4 regions of the Citrobacter sp. VF227 genome follow, and region 2 is predicted to be linked to each of the others. Evidence: predicted binding sites of a transcription regulator. Region 2 holds the regulator's gene; each other region holds the start of a gene.
What was found. Region 2 encodes PurR, which represses purine synthesis genes. Its sites were predicted from a motif close to CANGCAAACGTTTGCNTG; they were not measured.

Region 1 (4,445 bases), on a different contig from region 2:
TGATGTTTTCTGCTGTCGTCTGCGCTTTTTGCTGATCGTCAGCAGGCAGCGTGATTTGCAGGGTCAGCAGTTGGTTATCTACTTTGCCTAACACCACAGAAGAGTAAGCGGTCTGGCCTTTAGCCGAGATGATGCTGTCTAACTGCTGCAGCGTGTGGCCTTTCAGCTCAATGGATTTATTGGTGACGACCTGCAGCTGCGGGTCGCGGCTACGTTGCTGCTCTTCCAGGCGTTTTGCCAGCACAGCCAGGTCGTCGTTGGTATTGTCGCCGACAATCACAATCACCGCTTTCTGGCCGGTTGCGTCAGAATAGACGTGCATATTGTTCGCCTGAGTCCCCAGCTTACCGCTCTGATCGGTCATATCCGCTGGCAGAGAAAAACTGAGTTTGCCGTCCAGCAGGCTGACCGGTTGTCCGGTGGCGTTACTTTCTGCGGCAGTCTTCTCTGCTGGCGCTTTTGTATCGCTATTATCACAGGCCGCAAGCCCCATAACCAGCAGGCCAATACCGACATATTTAACCAGATTGCGCATTGACTTCTTCCTTTCGATAAACGGCCATAACGGCTCATTCGTCCATCTTATCACAACTCGGAAAATGAACCTTTAACTCGTCTGCAATGCAGAGATTTCGGATTTATCTGCGAGCCTTTTCAGCAGCATATTCAGCAGCACGCCGTACATCGGCAGGAAGAAAATAATGCTGATCAGCACCTTGAAACAGTAATCGACCAGCGCGATTTCCATCCAGTGTTCGGCCATAAAGGCATCCGGGCTGCGCCAGAAGGCGATAAAGAAGAAGGCTAACGTATCGCTGATGTTGCCAAACAGGGTGGAGGCCGTTGGTGCCAGCCACCAGCGACGGTTCTGGCGCAGGCGGTTAAAGACATGCACATCCAGAATTTGTCCCAGCGCGTAAGCCATAAAGCTGGCGGCGGCGATACGGGCAACAAACAGGTTAAAGTGCAGCAGTGCGCCAAATCCCTGCCACGATCCCATATAGAACAGTGATGAAACGACATAAGAGATCAGCAGCGCGGGGATCATCACCGCGAAGATGATGCGTCGTGCCAACGGCGCGCCAAAAATACGCACGGTCAGGTCAGTGGCGAGGAAAATAAACGGAAAGCTAAACGCGCCCCATGTGGTATGGAAACCAAAAATGGAGATCGGTAGCTGCACCAGATAGTTGCTGGAGGTGATCACCAGCAGATGAAATAGCGATAGCCAAAACAACGCTTTTACGCGCTGAGATTGTGTAAACGGAGTCATATTGTGACCTTTTTGTTGGATGGGGTGAGGGAACCCAATAAAAAACCGTCGCATGATACTGCTTTAAGAACACATTGCAATGGTTGTTTTTCACGCAATCGTTATCCTGATTGGCTTACGTCACAACAGAGCGTAAAATAACGCCGTTTTTGAATGAACGAGACTACGATGAGCGATCTGTTTACCTCTCCCGACCATACTCTTGATGCTCAGGGGCTGCGCTGTCCGGAACCTGTTATGATGGTGCGCAAAACCGTGCGCGGCATGCAGGCGGGTGAAACACTGCTGATTGTCGCCGACGATCCGGCGACAACCCGTGATATTCCCGGTTTCTGTACCTTTATGGAACATGAGCTGGTGGCCAAAGAGACCGACTCGCTGCCGTACCGCTATCTGCTGCGTAAAGGTCAGTAGTTTTGTTTGCCGGATGGCGCCAATGCTTATCCGGCAAAAAACTATCCTTTACGTAACAACCGCAGCGCGTTAGCGGTCACCAGTACCGTCGCCCCCGTATCTGCCAGTACAGCCAGCCACAGTCCGGTTATCCCGAGCAGTGTGGTGACGAGGAAAATCCCCTTCAGACCCAACGCAATCGCAATGTTCTGGCGAATATTGGCGTGGGTAGCGCGTGCCAGTTGAATCATTTGCACCAGACCACGCAGGCGGTTGTGGGTCAGGGCGGCATCGGCGGTCTCCAGCGCGACGTCGGTTCCGCTCCCCATGGCAATACCGATGGTGGCTGCTTTCATCGCCGGAGCGTCGTTGATGCCGTCGCCAACCATCGCCAGCGGCGACTGTTGGTTGAGATGGGTAACGGCCTGTACTTTATCTTCCGGCAATAGCCCCGCTTTGAATTCAAGACCCAGTTCGCCTGCAATGGCGGCCGCTGCACGTGGGTTATCACCGGTCAGAATCACCCCTTTCACGCCAATCTGATTAAGTTCGCTGATGGCGTGGCGGGCATCCTCGCGTAGCGTGTCCTGTAAGGCCAGCACGCCGAGTACGGCCTCGTTACGTAGCACCAGCACCACCGTTTGGCCCGCGCTTTCAAGTTCGCTTATCTGCCCGGCAAAAGCATCGGCAGGTTGCTTACCGGCGGCGCAAATCAGCACGCGCTCGCCATCGACCAGCGCTTCAATGCCAGTGCCGACTAATGCGCGCTGTTCTTTCGCGACAGGTATAACCAGTTCACGCGTTTGTGCTTCCCGAACAATCGCCTGCGCCAGCGGGTGTGTCGCGCCTTGTTCTACTGCCGCCGCCAGCGCCAGTAGTTCAGCTTCACCAATACCGCTCGCCGGGTGAATCGCCGTGACGCGCGGTTTACCCACGGTCAGAGTGCCGGTTTTATCAAACGCGACCTGCGTAACTCTACCCAGTTGTTCCAGCGCGGCCCCGCCTTTGATTAACGCGCCACGACGCGCCGCGGCGGCAAGACCAGAGGTAATGGCTGCGGGGGTTGAAATCACCAGCGCGCATGGGCAGCCAATCAGCAGCAGCGTCAGCCCTTTATAAATCCACTCCTGCCAGGATGCGGCAAACAGCAGCGGTGGTACAAGGGTGACCAGCAGCGCAACCGCCATAATGGCTGGGGTGTAGATCCGGCTGAAACGGTCAATAAAGCGCTCAATGGGGGCGCGACGTTCATCCGCTTCTTCAATCAACTGCAAAATACGGTCAATGGCGCTGGCGCCCGGTTCGGAGAGCACTTCCAGCGTGACCAGACGATCCACGCTGGTGGCGCCTGCCGGGACTTTCTCGCCGGTGGCACGTTCAACCGGGATCGATTCGCCGGTCAGGGCGCTTTCATCAAAACTGGCAAAACCGGAAACCAGTTTGCCGTCAGCTGGTAAACGCCCACCCGCGGCAACTTCGATAATATCGCCAGGGCGGAGGGTATTAATAGCCACCTCTTCGCGTTCGCCGTTACGCAGACGTGTGGCGGTTTCCGGTTTGAGCGCCATCAGCGCGCTGACCCCTTTACGGGCACGGCTGGCAGCCCATCCTTCCAGGCGCTCGCCAATTAAAAACAGCAGCAGCACCATGGCGGCTTCCGCCGTCGCGCCGATAAACAGCGCGCCGATGGCGGCCACGCTCATTAATGTTTCAATGGCAAAGTAGCTGCCAGTTTTCATCAGACGCAGAGCCTGACGGGCAATGGGGCACAGACCGACCAGGGTGGTAGCGATAAACGCTATCTGGCCGAAGGGGTGATTGAATTGCTCCAGCCCCCAGCTAATCGCCATCATGATAATCAGCGAAATCAGCGGCAAGTTTTCTTTAAAACGTGACTCGGGGGCGGCTTCCGTCGCGTTTTCATCGCGCAGGGTATAGCCTGCTTTTTGCACTGCGTTTTCAACTTGCTGGCGGATATCGGAACTGGCGTCGACGACCAGTTTTTCGGTGGCAAACAACACCTGGGCCTGGTTGACGCCGCTGACCTGGCGGGCTGCATTCTCTACTTTTCGGGCGCAGGCCGCGCAGTCCATGCCTGCCACTTTCCAGGAATAACGGGTACCTATTACGGTATCGGATACGGGGGGTGGGGTAGAGCAACTTCCCTCGCAGCAGCAATCGTCAGCCTTTTGTGGCGCAGGGACTGGCTTGAAAGAAGAGAATTGTGGGGCTTTTTTGCCATTGGTAGCGGGTGTCGGCATGGCATCCTCCGGTTGATAATCATTTCGTATTAACCGGAGGATACACTCTGGAGTCGACTCCAGAGTCAAGCTTTTTAAAGATACAACGAACGAACAATCAGGAAATGTCCGGCGAAGTAGCAGGCGGCTGCAATGGCGTTATCGGCGCGGAAGCGGCGACGATAATGGCTACTCAGCCAGACAATATTGCCGATGAACAGGAGTGATGCGCCCATAAATGCCGACAGCGCCGGAGCGGTCGGGCGGAAGAACCACAGTTCGCCAGCCATCCAGACCATCATCAGCGTGATGCCAATAAAGGTACAAATAGCAACGCGCAATTCTTCCAGACGCGTCCAGATCACGGCAATCAGCAACGCCCCCAGCACCGCCAGTACCAACGGCAAAGGCCAGAAGAGCGACAACGTCATTTGGCTGGCGAAGTAAATGGTATACAGCAGATGCGACAGGAAGAATGCCCCTACTGCGTACAGCAGGCGTTGGCGCGGCAATAGCGTCAGCGCGTCGCCCAGCAGCGA
Region 2 (4,445 bases):
ACGCTGGAATACCACTATGGCAAACATCACCAGACTTACGTTACTAACCTGAATAACCTGATCAAAGGCACGGCGTTTGAAGGTAAATCACTGGAAGAGATCGTTCGTAGCTCTGAAGGTGGTGTATTCAATAACGCAGCCCAGGTCTGGAACCACACTTTCTACTGGAACTGCCTGGCACCGAACGCAGGTGGCGAACCGACTGGTAAACTGGCCGAAGCCATTGCAGCCTCCTTTGGCAGCTTTGCAGATTTCAAAGCACAGTTCACCGATGCCGCTATCAAAAACTTCGGTTCTGGCTGGACCTGGCTGGTTAAAGGAACGGATGGCAAACTGGCTATCGTTTCAACCTCCAACGCGGGTACGCCGCTGACCACCGACGCGACGCCACTGATGACCGTTGACGTATGGGAACACGCCTACTACATCGACTATCGCAATGCTCGTCCTGGCTACCTGGAACATTTCTGGGCGCTGGTGAATTGGGAGTTTGTTGCGAAGAACTTCGCAGCATAAAAAAGATAACGCAGAAGGGCTTCCTTCTGCGTTTTTGCATTAATTCGCGGTAGTGCAAGCCTCTTCAGGCTGTCTTCTTGCGGAAATGAACACCAGCAGCAGCGCAAGCCCTGCCACAATCGCCCCCATCACAGGCACAAAACTGTAACCCAGTCCACCGGATATCACCGCCCCACCGGCTGCGGCCCCCAGTGCATTCCCCAGGTTAAATGCGCCAATATTGACTGACGATGATAAACCCGGCGCTTCGCTGGCAACACGCATCACTCGCATCTGCAACGGTGGAACCACTGCAAATGTCGCCGCACCCCAGACCACCATACTGACCGCCGCGCCAGGCTCATTACGCGCAAGGAAAGGAATGGCCAGCATAATAACCATTAACAGCAGTAAAAAGCCTTTCAACGTACCATTGACTGAACGGTCAGCCAGCTTGCCGCCAAAATAGTTACCGATTGAGAAGCCCACGCCAATCAGCACCAGCATACCGGTCACAAATGCTGGTGTGGCATGAGTGATAGTGTGCAGCACCGGTGAGATGTAGGTATAAAGCGTGAACATCGCCCCTGCTCCCAGAACGGTCGTCAGCAGAGCCGACAGCACCTGAGGACGCATAAGTACCGCCAGTTCGCTGCGGACATCCGGACGCTCTCCCGCCCCGCCTTTGGGTAATGAGAAGAACAGACTGACCATGGCGATAACGCCGAGCCCTGCCGTTGCCATGAACGACATGCGCCAGCCGATGCTTTCACCAAGCCAGGTCGCCGCCGGAACGCCGCCAATATTGGCAATGGTTAACCCCATAAACATGGTTGCCACGGCACTGGCCTGTTTATGTTTGGGCACCACACTTGCAGCAACCACAGAGCCAAGGCCGAAAAATGCCCCGTGATTAAGACTGGTCAAAATGCGTGATAACATCAGCGTGGAGTAATCCGGTGAAATCGCCGAGAGGACATTACCCAACGTGAAAATCGCCATCAGGAAAATCAACGCATTACGTCGCGCACGATGAGACAATAATAATGTCATCAGCGGAGCCCCCACCATCACGCCAACCGCATACGCGCTGATTAACATGCCGGCGGCCGGAATCGAAACATCCACTCCTTTGGCTATGACGGGCAATAATCCCATTGGCGAAAATTCGGTGGTGCCAATGCCAAACGCTCCGATCGCCAGCGCCAGTAAAGGATAATTGAGTTTCATATTGCGACTCCGTAACGTCGAGCCGTGGCGCGACATAAAATAAGAGTCAAAAGCATGACATTGATCGCAAAATTAATAAAGTTAACAAAATTGCAAAAGACTTTTGCTTATTCGCAAACAATAGAAGAGATAGACGAGCGGAAAGAGTGAGGGAGAGCTAACTCCCTCGAGGAAATTAATGCAGCGCTGCGGTCAGGCCACCCGCGACGATCAAACCCAGAACAATAATGGTAGTCACTAACGAAAATTTCAGATCGGTGCTCATCAAGTTTTCTCCTTTTTATTCCCACACAAAAAGTGATATTGCGCATTTTTACACACTTGAAAGCAAAAATCTCTCACGATTTATATTGATAACTGCTTTTAACTCTTCCCCTTTTCGTTAAGATCAGACAAAATTCCACGCTTACTTGATTAGCGTACCGGCCATTGACCCCTTCCTGACGTTCCGTGTCGTTTTCCCGGCGTGCCGCAACCCTTACGTTGCGCTAAGGGTGTGTGAAGGCAAACGTTTACCTGGAGTATTCTCAGGAGCTTAGGATATGGTCTGGAGTGAGATGTAATGGCAACAATTAAAGATGTAGCGAAGCGAGCAAACGTTTCCACTACAACCGTATCACACGTGATTAACAAGACGCGCTTTGTCGCGGAAGAAACGCGTAATGCTGTCTGGGCGGCAATCAAAGAGCTGCACTATTCTCCGAGCGCAGTTGCGCGCAGCCTGAAGGTGAATCACACCAAGTCTATTGGCTTGCTGGCCACCAGCAGTGAAGCGGCCTATTTCGCTGAAATTATCGAAGCCGTTGAGAAAAACTGTTTCCAGAAAGGCTATACCCTGATTCTGGGTAACGCATGGAACAGCCTTGAAAAACAGCAGGCTTATCTGTCGATGATGGCGCAAAAGCGCGTTGATGGTCTGCTGGTGATGTGCTCTGAGTATCCGGAGTCGCTGCTTTCGATGCTCGAAGAATACCGCCATATCCCGATGGTCGTCATGGACTGGGGCGAGGCCAAAGCCGACTTTACCGATACCGTCATTGATAATGCCTTCGAAGGTGGTTACATGGCGGGTCGGTATCTGGTCGAACGCGGTCATCGTGAGATTGGCGTGATCCCAGGCCCAATGGAACGTAACACCGGAGCCGGGCGTCTGGCTGGCTTTATGAAAGCGATGGAAGAAGCGCTGATAAAAGTACCGGACAACTGGATTGTCCAGGGGGATTTTGAGCCTGAATCCGGCTATCGCGCCATGCAGCAAATTCTGTCACAGCCGCATCGTCCGACCGCCGTCTTCTGTGGTGGCGATATCATGGCGATGGGTGCGCTGTGCGCCGCTGATGAGATGGGACTGCGGGTACCGCAGGATATCTCGCTTATCGGCTACGACAACGTGCGCAACGCCCGTTTCTTCACGCCGGCTCTGACGACCATTCACCAGCCTAAAGATTCGCTCGGTGAAACGGCCTTCAATATGCTGTTAGACCGTATCGTGAATAAACGCGAAGAGTCGCAATCTATCGAGGTGCATCCGCGTCTGGTAGAGCGTCGCTCCGTTGCCGACGGCCCGTTCCGCGATTACCGTCGTTAAGACCGTTGTGCGGGAGCCTCATCTGGCTCCCGCAGCCACTCTTTGTTCAGCGTTTCGCTATCCCCTAAATAGTCCAACAGCCAGCTCAATGCAGGTGACGTATCGTTCTGTTGCCATGTCAGACAGCATGCGGCATCAGGAAATGGATTTTCCAGCTGTAGCGCGACCCACTTGCCGCTATCGATCCACGGTTTGGCAAAATGCGTCGGTACCATGCCAACACACAACCCTGCGGATAAGCAGGTAGCGGAAGATTCCCAGTCAGGCACCACGACACGTTTTTGGTTATCCAGCAGCCAGGTAATGCGTTTTGGCAGCGTACGGGAAGTATCTTCACGCACCAGCGACGGCCAGTTGCGCAACGTGTCGTCGCTAAGCGGCCCAGGCATTGACGCCAACGGATGATGGCTGGCCACCACGCAACTCCAGCTCAGCATTCCCATGTCGCGAAAGGTATAGCGTCCCCCCACCGGAATCGCCTGCGTGGCGCCAATTGCCAGCTCAACGCGACCATCGGACAGCGCATCCCAGACGCCGTTAAACACTTCCTGAAAAACCAACAGTTCCACATCATCAAAATGACGATAGAAATCCACGATCATCTGTCGGGTGCGATCCGGGCGAACAATGTTATCTACCGCAATCGCCAGCTGTCCGCGCCAGCCGTTGGCAATTTGCTGACATTGCTGGCGGGTGATCTGCATTTTTTTGATAACAGAGCGGCCTTCTTTGAGAAACCACGCACCGGCAGGCGTCAACTCCACATCCCGATGACGTCGCTCAAAAAGCGGCACCGCCAGCCACTCTTCCAGCTGACGTACGGTGTAGCTTACCGCTGAGGGTACACGGTGCAACTCCTGCGCGGCCGAACTAAAGCTGCCATTACGCGCAACCGCATCAACCACTTCAAGTGAATATTCCGACCACATATTCTGCCTGCAAAAAATTTGAAATCAGTAAGCAAATATTAGCGTTTCACAGCAAGAATTACACTCACTACACTCAGCGGCATTGTTCTACTGCTAAAAAAAGAGAAATGATGATGCAACCTGGGAAAGGGTTTTTAGTCTGGCTGGCGGGTCTTAGCGTGCTCGGCTTTCTGGCAACGGATATGTATCTGCCCGCCTTCGCC
Region 3 (4,445 bases), on a different contig from region 2:
TTAATTTGCTGCTTACCCAGTTGCATCATCAGCACCACCAGATCCAGATGCCCGTTATGTTCCGGCACTTTCAGGCTACGCACCGTCTCCGGCCAACTGCGAGGGTCGTCTTTAGTCCGGGCAATCCAGGTTTCTCCTGGCTGTTGCACAATTCGATGCTCCGGCGTGACCTGATTCTGGCTATCAAGAACAATGCGGATCGGCTGGCGCAGATTTTCCTGCGGGTAACTGGCCTGGGTAGACTCTCCAAGCTCCGACCAACGCACAGTAAGCTGAGGGTCGTCGGCTAATACCGTAGCGCTGCTGGTTAAAATAGCATGGCTTTGCGCTCGTAAACGTTGCACATCGCGACGCGCCTGCGGCGAGGTTATCCACTGGCTTTCACCGCTGGCCATTGCCGTACGTCCATCAAGCGAGGCACCAAGCTTAAGCTGCACATAGGGGAATCCCGTACGCATACGCTTCAGGAAGCCCTTATTAAGCTGCTCAACCTCGCTCATCATCAGCCCGTGGCTGACGTCAATGCCAGCCTGCTGCAAACGATAGAGCCCACGACCTGCTACCTGCGGATTGGGATCCTGCATCGCGGCAACCACACGTGACACGCCTGCGGCAATCAGCGCCTCGCAGCACGGCGGCGTACGCCCATGATGACTACAGGGTTCAAGCGTGACATAGGCCGTTGCCCCTTGCGCTTTTGCTCCCGCCATCCGCAAGGCATGGACTTCGGCATGCGGTTCGCCCGCGCGGTGATGATACCCTTCACCGACGATCTGCCCATCTTTAACAATCACGCAGCCCACGTTGGGATTGGGGTGAGTGGTAAAACGTCCGCGCGCAGCAAGCTTCAGCGCGCGCGCCATGTACAATTCATCCTGCATGGCTTAGTCCTGTAGGCGAGCAATCTCTTCGCCAAATTCTTTGATATCTTCGAAACTACGGTACACCGAGGCAAAGCGGATATAGGCGACTTTATCGAGTTTTTTCAACTGCTCCATCACCAGATTGCCAATCATCTTGCTCGGCACCTCACGCTCGCCAGTGGCACGCAGTTGTGATTTGATATGGTTCAACGCCATTTCGACGTCATCAGAACTGACCGGGCGTTTCTCAAGCGCTCTGAGCATGCCGCTGCGCAGCTTATCTTCATTAAAAGGTTCACGCACATCGTTGCTTTTCACAACGCGCGGCATGACAAGTTCAGCCACTTCAAAAGTGGTGAAACGTTCGTTACAGACCAGACACTGCCGACGGCGGCGTACTGAGGAGCCCTCGCCGACAAGACGAGAGTCAATTACCTTAGTGTCTACGGCGAAACAGAATGGGCAATGCATACGGCGTCCTGTACCTCAGTGGTTAACAGAAATCTATTTTACCCTGAACTGGCGTGACAACAAAGGCGCAGCGCTTTTGAGACAAAGGATCGATGCCTTCGCGCTCAGTGCGCACTACCATTATGCTATCGCGACAATAAAGGAAGTGATCACAATGACAAGACGTTACCTAAGAATTCTCCTGGTGGGAAGTCTCTTTAGCCTTAGTGCCTGCGCGCAGCAAAGTGAAGTACGCCAGATGCATCAAAGCGTTAGCACGTTGAATAAAGAGATGACGCAGCTCAATCAGGAAACGGTAAAAATTACCCAGCAAAATATGTTGAACGCAAAATCGACCAGCGGCGTCTATCTGCTGCCAGGTTCCAAAACCCCTGCCCGACTGGACAGCCAGATAGGCACGTTACGCATGTCGCTGATAAATATTGCGCCGAACGCCGACGGAACGCGCCTGACGCTGCGGATTCAGGGTGAATCCAACACGCCTTTACCCGCCTTTAGCGCCACCGTCGAATACGGGCAAATTCAGGGTACCACGGACAACTATCAGGAAGTGAACGTTCACAACCAATTGGTCAACGCCCCGGCAAGTATTCTTGCCCCCAGCGACGTCGACATTCCGCTGCAGATAAATGGTCTCACTCGCGAACAGTTAGGTTTTGTTCGCATCCACGACGTTCAACCTGTTAGTCAATAAACTTTTTTGCGGAACGTTTTGTGCGTTCCGCAACATCACTCCCGTCTATTTTGTTACTCCTCTGACATAACCGATATTTCTGGTAAAACTTGGCAACATTGATGAGAGCCAGTACAATTCGCCGCCTAAAGTACGCAAACGTGAACGCAATCGATTACGTAAATGATAGAACTGTGAAACAAGACATATTTTTGTGAACAATGATTTTTATAATAGGCACCGAAGAATTACGAAATATTTAGAAACGCAAATTGCGCATTTTTCACTCCCGAAAGGGATTTCAAACAGTGGCATACATATGAAAAAAACATTACTTGCAGCCGGTGCAGTGCTGGCGCTCTCCTCGTCTTTTACTGCCAACGCAGCAGAAAATGACAAACCGCAATATCTGTCCGACTGGTGGCACCAGAGCGTCAACGTGGTGGGTAGCTACCACACCCGTTTCTCCCCGAAACTGAACAACGACGTGTATCTGGAATATGAAGCGTTTGCCAAAAAAGACTGGTTTGACTTCTATGGCTACATCGATATTCCTAAAACCTTCGACTGGGGTAACGGCAACGATAAAGGCATCTGGTCTGACGGTTCTCCGCTGTTTATGGAAATCGAACCGCGTTTCTCTATCGACAAACTGACCGGCGCTGACCTGAGCTTTGGTCCGTTCAAAGAATGGTATTTCGCCAACAACTACATCTACGATATGGGTGATAACAAAGCCAGTCGCCAGAGCACCTGGTATATGGGTCTGGGTACCGATATCGATACCGGTCTGCCGATGGGTCTGTCTCTGAACGTGTATGCTAAATACCAGTGGCAGAACTATGGCGCATCCAACGAAAACGAGTGGGATGGCTACCGTTTCAAAGTGAAATACTTTGTGCCGATCACTCAGGTATGGGGCGGTCAGTTAACTTACATCGGCTTCACCAACTTCGACTGGGGCTCAGATTTGGGTGACGATCCGAACCGCACCAGCAACTCTATCGCTTCCAGCCACGTTCTGGCGCTGAACTACGATCACTGGCACTACTCCGTAGTGGCGCGTTACTTCCATAACGGCGGTCAGTGGAAAGGTGGCGACACTCTGAACTGGGGCGAAGGCGATTTCAGCGCGAAATCTACCGGTTGGGGTGGTTACCTGGTTGTAGGTTACAACTTCTAATTCAGCCAATCTGTCCGCAGACAAGCCAGCTTAACCGCTGGCTTTTTTATGGCTGGTCTTCACAGCGTACTTTACGTAAAAAGTCACTTAGCGAGCGATCCGCTGATTCGCGAAAGTACCTGTCGAGTGGCGTGATCTTCAGACATCGATCAACGCGAAAGCAGCGATAATCGTCACGTTTTTCACACCATGCAACGAGCAGCCAGTGCTCACCCCAGAAAAATAGTCCCAGCGGCTGAACATCGCGCCAGGAAAGATTCCCGACCTCATCGCGATAATGCAGCGCTAGTGTCTGCTGCGCCGAAACCGCGCGATGAATGAGATCGAACGCACTGCGTGAATGCGGCTGATTACCAAAATCAGGTGCGAAAATCCGTGTTTGCTCGGCCCTGCGCCGACTCTCTGACGGCAATATCGCCAGCACTTTTTCCTGCGCAGACTCCAGCGCCTGTGAGAGTGAATCCCCACCCCATGTTTTCAGCAGCCGAATAGCCACCATCAACGCTTCTGATTCGTGTTGCGTTAACATTAACGGCGGCAAATCAAATCCTGCCATTAGGCGGTATCCACTGCCCACTTCACCTTCAATGGGCACGCCGGATAAAGAGAGATCGCGGATATCGCGATAAATCGTCCGTTCAGATACCTCCAGACGTTCTGCCAGCAGCGCCGCCGTTGTCACTCGCCTGCCACGCAGGATTTGTACAATCTGAAACAAGCGGTCGGCGCGTCTGGACATATTAATCCTCAGTGCTGAAAAAATTACGCGGGTTGATGTAAACCAACGCGATTGCCTTCGCTGTCAGTAAACAGCGCAATCGTGCCAATGTCTTGCCCCAGTTCGAGCGGGCCAAACACGCAGTGGCCGCCAGCGGTGGCGACACGCTCAAGCGTTGCAGCCAAATCGTCCGTATGCAGGTAAATAATAGCGCCCTGCGCTGAAGGCGTAATGCCGTCAAATTTAGCCAGCGCTCCGCCGGGAGCAGGATCCTGATGCGGGAATACAGCCAGCTCGGCGCAGTCCATATTTTCCCGACGCAAAGAAACCTGCATCACGGGCTCATAAAATGCAATGGCGCGATCCATTTCTGCCACGGGGATTTCAAACCAGTTAATGACGTTGTTCATACTTCCTCCTGCCTGTGTGAGTAGTGTCAGAAGGACTATAAGACAGTGCTACTGACAGCATACTGTCAGTAGTGTGGCGACCGAAACCAATAATGGTCTGCCGCTAAATCACAGGCAAAAAAAATCC
Region 4 (4,445 bases), on a different contig from region 2:
TTATTGCTATCAAAAAACTCATCCAGATGGTGGCAGGAGAGAACACCAAATACGCGATCGTCGGTCAGGTTGCGCGCCAGTAAATGATGCAGGGCCTGCTCATCGCGGCGGGCGGATTCAATATTCAGCACCAGTGCGGCATCTAACGTCGTAACGAGCTGTTGCTCCAGCTCATCAAGCCGCACGCCCGGATAGCAATCGACGATCAATACGGTTTTTGCTGCATCAGAAACTCTGGCGTTAAGCACTGAATGGATCGACGACCACCCCTGCCAGGCGTGGTTGTCATAGCCCTGAACGGTAACCTCAGGGAATTTATTATAAGTTGTATGCATTTTCTGTCTCCGTGTTGGCTTATTTAAGATTAATCGATTAACCTTATTTTCATAGTGTGGTTAACGCGATTAACCCGCCATAATCTGAAACCAGTGCGATGAAAAGCACGCTGGCGTGATGTGAATCACACGTAAAAAGGCATTATTTCGGTTATTCGATTAACCTTTGAAAAAAACAGGAGAAGTCATGACCACAGTCACGCTGGCGCAGGTTGCTGAACGCGCGGGAGTGTCCACGGCAACCGTTTCAATGGTGCTGCGTAACCGGGGACGCATTTCTCAGGCAACACGTGACCGGGTACTTAAAGCGCTGGACGATGCTGGCTACGTTTATAATCAAACCGCTGCTAATCTGCGTAACCGGAGCAGTAATCAGGTTGGATTGTTGTTACACGACATTACTAACCCTTTTTATGGTGAGATGACAGCAGGGCTAAGCCATGAGATGGAGCGGCATGACCTGCTGCTGTTTCTGGCAAACAGCGAAGAGTCAGGAGAACGGCAGCAAAAATTTGTCGACTCATTAATGCGCAATAATGCCTGCGGGATGGTGCTCTGCGCGGCGCGCGAAACACCGACATCCTTTTTTGAAGCACTGAAAAGGCGCAATATTCCTGCCATCATGGTGGTCCGCCCCCTCAGCGATCCTGATTTTGATTTTGTGGGAACGGATAACTTTCTTGGTACGCAAATGGCCACTACTCATTTAGTCAGAATGGGGCATAAGAATATTGCGTTTATTGGGGGGAGCCCAAGTTCAGGTAGCCGGGCACAGCGTATCGGTGGCTTCACCAGCACGTTGCTGGAGCAGGGGATATCACCGAATCCGGAATGGATAGTCGCCACGCAGGCCAGCCAAATTGACGGCGCAAAAGCGGCGGAGTCTCTTTTTCTGCGTTTCCCGCAAATTACCGCCGCCGTTTGTTATCAGGACATCGTAGCGCTTGGGGTCATGCAGGCATTACGTAAAATGGGGCGTGAACCGGGGCGCGATTTTGCGCTGGTGGGATTCGATGACATCACCGAAGCGGCGCTGGTGCAACCAGCGCTTACTACCGTCTCAGTGGCCGCAAAAGAGATTGGTCGCAAGGCTGGAGAGCTGCTTTATAGCCGCATTCAGGGAAATGACGAACCACCGAAACGCATTATTCTGCCACCTGCGCTGGTAGTCAGAGAATCATGTGGTTTTTGCTGATCGTCATGCCTTTTACTGATATCTCTGCCTGTTTATCATTAAATTCTAATTATCGACGTTTTGGGCTGGCGGCGCAGCGATGCGCTGGTTAATCTGAAAACGATTTACGTAAAATTAACAAAAGAGAATAGCTATGCATGATGCACAAATCCGCGTTGCCATCGCGGGAGCCGGAGGACGCATGGGGCGTCAGTTGATTCAGGCCACTCTCGGCATGGATGGCGTACAGCTCGGCGCGGCGCTGGAGCGTGACGGTTCTTCCTTATTAGGAAGCGATGCAGGAGAGTTGGCGGGAGCCGGGAAAACGGGCGTAACCGTACAAAGTAGCCTTGAAGCGGTGAAAGATGATTTCGATGTTTTCATCGATTTTACCCGCCCGGAAGGCACGCTGGCGCATCTGGCGTTTTGCCGCCAGCACGGTAAAGGGATGGTGATTGGCACCACCGGCTTTGATGACATAGGTAAACAGGCTATTCGCGATGCCGCGCAGGAGATTGCTATTGTTTTCGCCGCGAACTTTAGCGTGGGTGTGAATGTCATGCTGAAGCTACTGGAGAAGGCGGCGAAAGTGATGGGTGATTACACCGATATTGAGATTATCGAAGCGCACCACCGCCACAAGGTGGATGCGCCGTCAGGCACTGCGCTGGCCATGGGCGAGGCGATTGCTGGGGCGCTGGATAAAGATCTGAAAGACTGCGCAGTCTATTCCCGTGAGGGTTACACTGGCGAGCGCGTACCGGGCACGATCGGTTTTGCCACGGTACGAGCGGGGGATATCGTCGGGGAACACACCGCGATGTTCGCCGATATTGGCGAGCGTATTGAGATTACGCACAAGGCGTCCAGTCGCATGACCTTTGCTAACGGTGCGGTGAGATCGGCAATTTGGCTGAAATCAAAGTCAAATGGTCTTTTTGATATGAAAGATGTGCTTAATTTACGTAATTTATAGCTTTTACTACCCTTCGTGATGTGGTTATTGTAATCATAATTAATTGATTACATGGGGCAATATTTTATTGCCCTTTGATTTTTAGTGTTTGAGTGTTGTTTTTAATTTAAATGCGATTTTACCAGTTTTTTGTGGTGGTGTTTTGTTATCTGAATGTGAATTTTGACCAAATGGTCCACTTTTTACTATCGCACTTCCTGTTTTTACACTCTTTATCTGCCGCAAGCGTTTTCCATCCCAAGTTAGCTGATCTTTTTGCCTGTTAAATCGTGTGATTTATCCCAGTGGCGTAAAATAATAATAAAAAATGTCCTTTTGGGTAGACTTTTACGTGGGCTGTCTCTAGAATGCCGCCGTTTGCCAGAAATCCATAGGTAAGCAAATTTGCATTGATTCATGATGTGTAAATGAATTAATATGCAAATAAAGTGAGTGAATATTCTCTGGAGGGTGTTTTGATTAAGTCAGCGCTATTGGTTCTGGAAGACGGAACCCAGTTTCACGGTCGGGCCATAGGGGCAACAGGTTCGGCGGTTGGGGAAGTCGTTTTCAATACTTCAATGACCGGTTATCAAGAAATCCTCACTGATCCTTCCTATTCCCGCCAAATCGTCACTCTTACTTATCCTCATATCGGAAATGTCGGCACCAATGAAGCCGATGCTGAATCTTCTCAGGTACATGCGCAAGGCCTGGTCATCCGCGACCTGCCGCTGATTGCCAGCAACTTCCGCGATACCGAAGACCTCTCTTCCTACCTCAAGCGCCATAACATTGTGGCGATTGCTGATATTGATACCCGTAAGTTGACGCGTTTGCTGCGTGAAAAAGGCGCACAAAACGGTTGCATCATTGCGGGCGATAACCCGGATGCCGCGCTGGCGCTGGAAAAAGCGAAAGCATTCCCGGGCCTCAATGGTATGGACCTTGCGAAAGAAGTCACCACCGCGGAGCCGTATAGCTGGACGCAAGGTAGTTGGACGCTGGCCGGTGACCTGCCGGAAGCCAAATCTACCGATGAACTGCCGTTCCACGTTGTGGCGTACGATTTCGGCGCTAAACGTAACATTCTGCGTATGTTAGCGGACCGCGGCTGCCGCCTGACGGTGGTTCCAGCGAAAACCTCCGCTGAAGACGTTCTGAAGATGAATCCGGACGGTATCTTCCTGTCTAACGGCCCTGGTGACCCGGCACCGTGTGATTACGCGATCACGGCAATTCAAAAGTTCCTCGAAACCGATATTCCGGTATTTGGCATCTGCCTCGGCCATCAGTTGCTGGCGCTGGCGAGCGGTGCGAAGACCATCAAGATGAAGTTCGGCCATCACGGCGGTAACCACCCGGTAAAAGACATTGATAAAAATGTGGTGATGATTACCGCGCAGAACCACGGTTTTGCGGTTGATGAAACCACGCTGCCGGCTAACCTGCGCGTGACCCACAAGTCGCTGTTCGACGGCACCCTGCAAGGGATTCATCGCACCGACAAACCGGCGTTCAGTTTCCAGGGGCACCCGGAAGCGAGCCCGGGTCCGCACGATGCCGCACCGCTGTTCGACCACTTTATCGAGTTAATTGAGCAATACCGTCAGTCCGCGAAATAATCAGGAGTAAAAGAGCCATGCCAAAACGTACAGACATAAAAAGTATCCTGATTCTGGGCGCGGGTCCGATTGTTATCGGTCAGGCGTGTGAGTTTGACTATTCCGGCGCACAGGCGTGTAAAGCCCTGCGTGAAGAGGGTTACCGCGTTATTCTGGTGAACTCTAACCCGGCAACCATCATGACCGACCCGGAAATGGCCGATGCCACCTATATCGAGCCGATTCATTGGGAAGTGGTACGCAAAATTATTGAGAAAGAGCGCCCGGATGCGGTGCTGCCAACCATGGGCGGCCAGACAGCGCTGAACTGCGCGCTGGAGTTGGAGCGCCAGGGCGTACTGGCTGAGTTCGGTGTG

Region 1: the regulator PurR is predicted to act here: its motif matches at 1,365-1,382, upstream of tusA (sulfurtransferase TusA).
Region 3: the regulator PurR is predicted to act here: its motif matches at 2,172-2,189, upstream of ACU8YC_RS11405 (nucleoside-specific channel-forming protein Tsx).
Region 4: the regulator PurR is predicted to act here: its motif matches at 2,704-2,721, upstream of carA (glutamine-hydrolyzing carbamoyl-phosphate synthase small subunit).

Annotation. Positions count from the first base shown of each region.
Region 1 is NZ_JBRFVF010000005.1:129,345-133,789, reverse strand. Features, by position in the region: gene ACU8YC_RS16940 (DcrB family lipoprotein) at 1-535, opposite strand, end outside; gene ACU8YC_RS16935 (7-cyano-7-deazaguanine/7-aminomethyl-7-deazaguanine transporter) at 608-1,273, opposite strand; gene tusA (sulfurtransferase TusA) at 1,442-1,687, shown strand; gene zntA (Zn(II)/Cd(II)/Pb(II) translocating P-type ATPase ZntA) at 1,729-3,927, opposite strand; gene ACU8YC_RS16920 (lysoplasmalogenase) at 4,002-4,445, opposite strand, start outside.
Region 2 is NZ_JBRFVF010000001.1:243,333-247,777, reverse strand. Features, by position in the region: gene sodB (superoxide dismutase [Fe]) at 1-516, shown strand, start outside; gene ACU8YC_RS01270 (MFS transporter) at 556-1,725, opposite strand; gene cydH (cytochrome bd-I accessory subunit CydH) at 1,901-1,990, opposite strand; gene purR (HTH-type transcriptional repressor PurR) at 2,288-3,313, shown strand; gene punR (DNA-binding transcriptional activator PunR) at 3,310-4,242, opposite strand; gene punC (purine nucleoside transporter PunC) at 4,356-4,445, shown strand, end outside.
Region 3 is NZ_JBRFVF010000002.1:819,659-824,103, forward strand. Features, by position in the region: gene ribD (bifunctional diaminohydroxyphosphoribosylaminopyrimidine deaminase/5-amino-6-(5-phosphoribosylamino)uracil reductase RibD) at 1-881, opposite strand, end outside; gene nrdR (transcriptional regulator NrdR) at 885-1,334, opposite strand; gene ACU8YC_RS11400 (SadB/YajI family lipoprotein) at 1,489-2,028, shown strand; gene ACU8YC_RS11405 (nucleoside-specific channel-forming protein Tsx) at 2,327-3,190, shown strand; gene ACU8YC_RS11410 (helix-turn-helix transcriptional regulator) at 3,237-3,929, opposite strand; gene ACU8YC_RS11415 (VOC family protein) at 3,953-4,318, opposite strand.
Region 4 is NZ_JBRFVF010000003.1:359,317-363,761, forward strand. Features, by position in the region: gene ACU8YC_RS14105 (class I mannose-6-phosphate isomerase) at 1-335, opposite strand, end outside; gene ACU8YC_RS14110 (LacI family DNA-binding transcriptional regulator) at 523-1,530, shown strand; gene dapB (4-hydroxy-tetrahydrodipicolinate reductase) at 1,664-2,485, shown strand; gene carA (glutamine-hydrolyzing carbamoyl-phosphate synthase small subunit) at 2,941-4,089, shown strand; gene carB (carbamoyl-phosphate synthase large subunit) at 4,107-4,445, shown strand, end outside.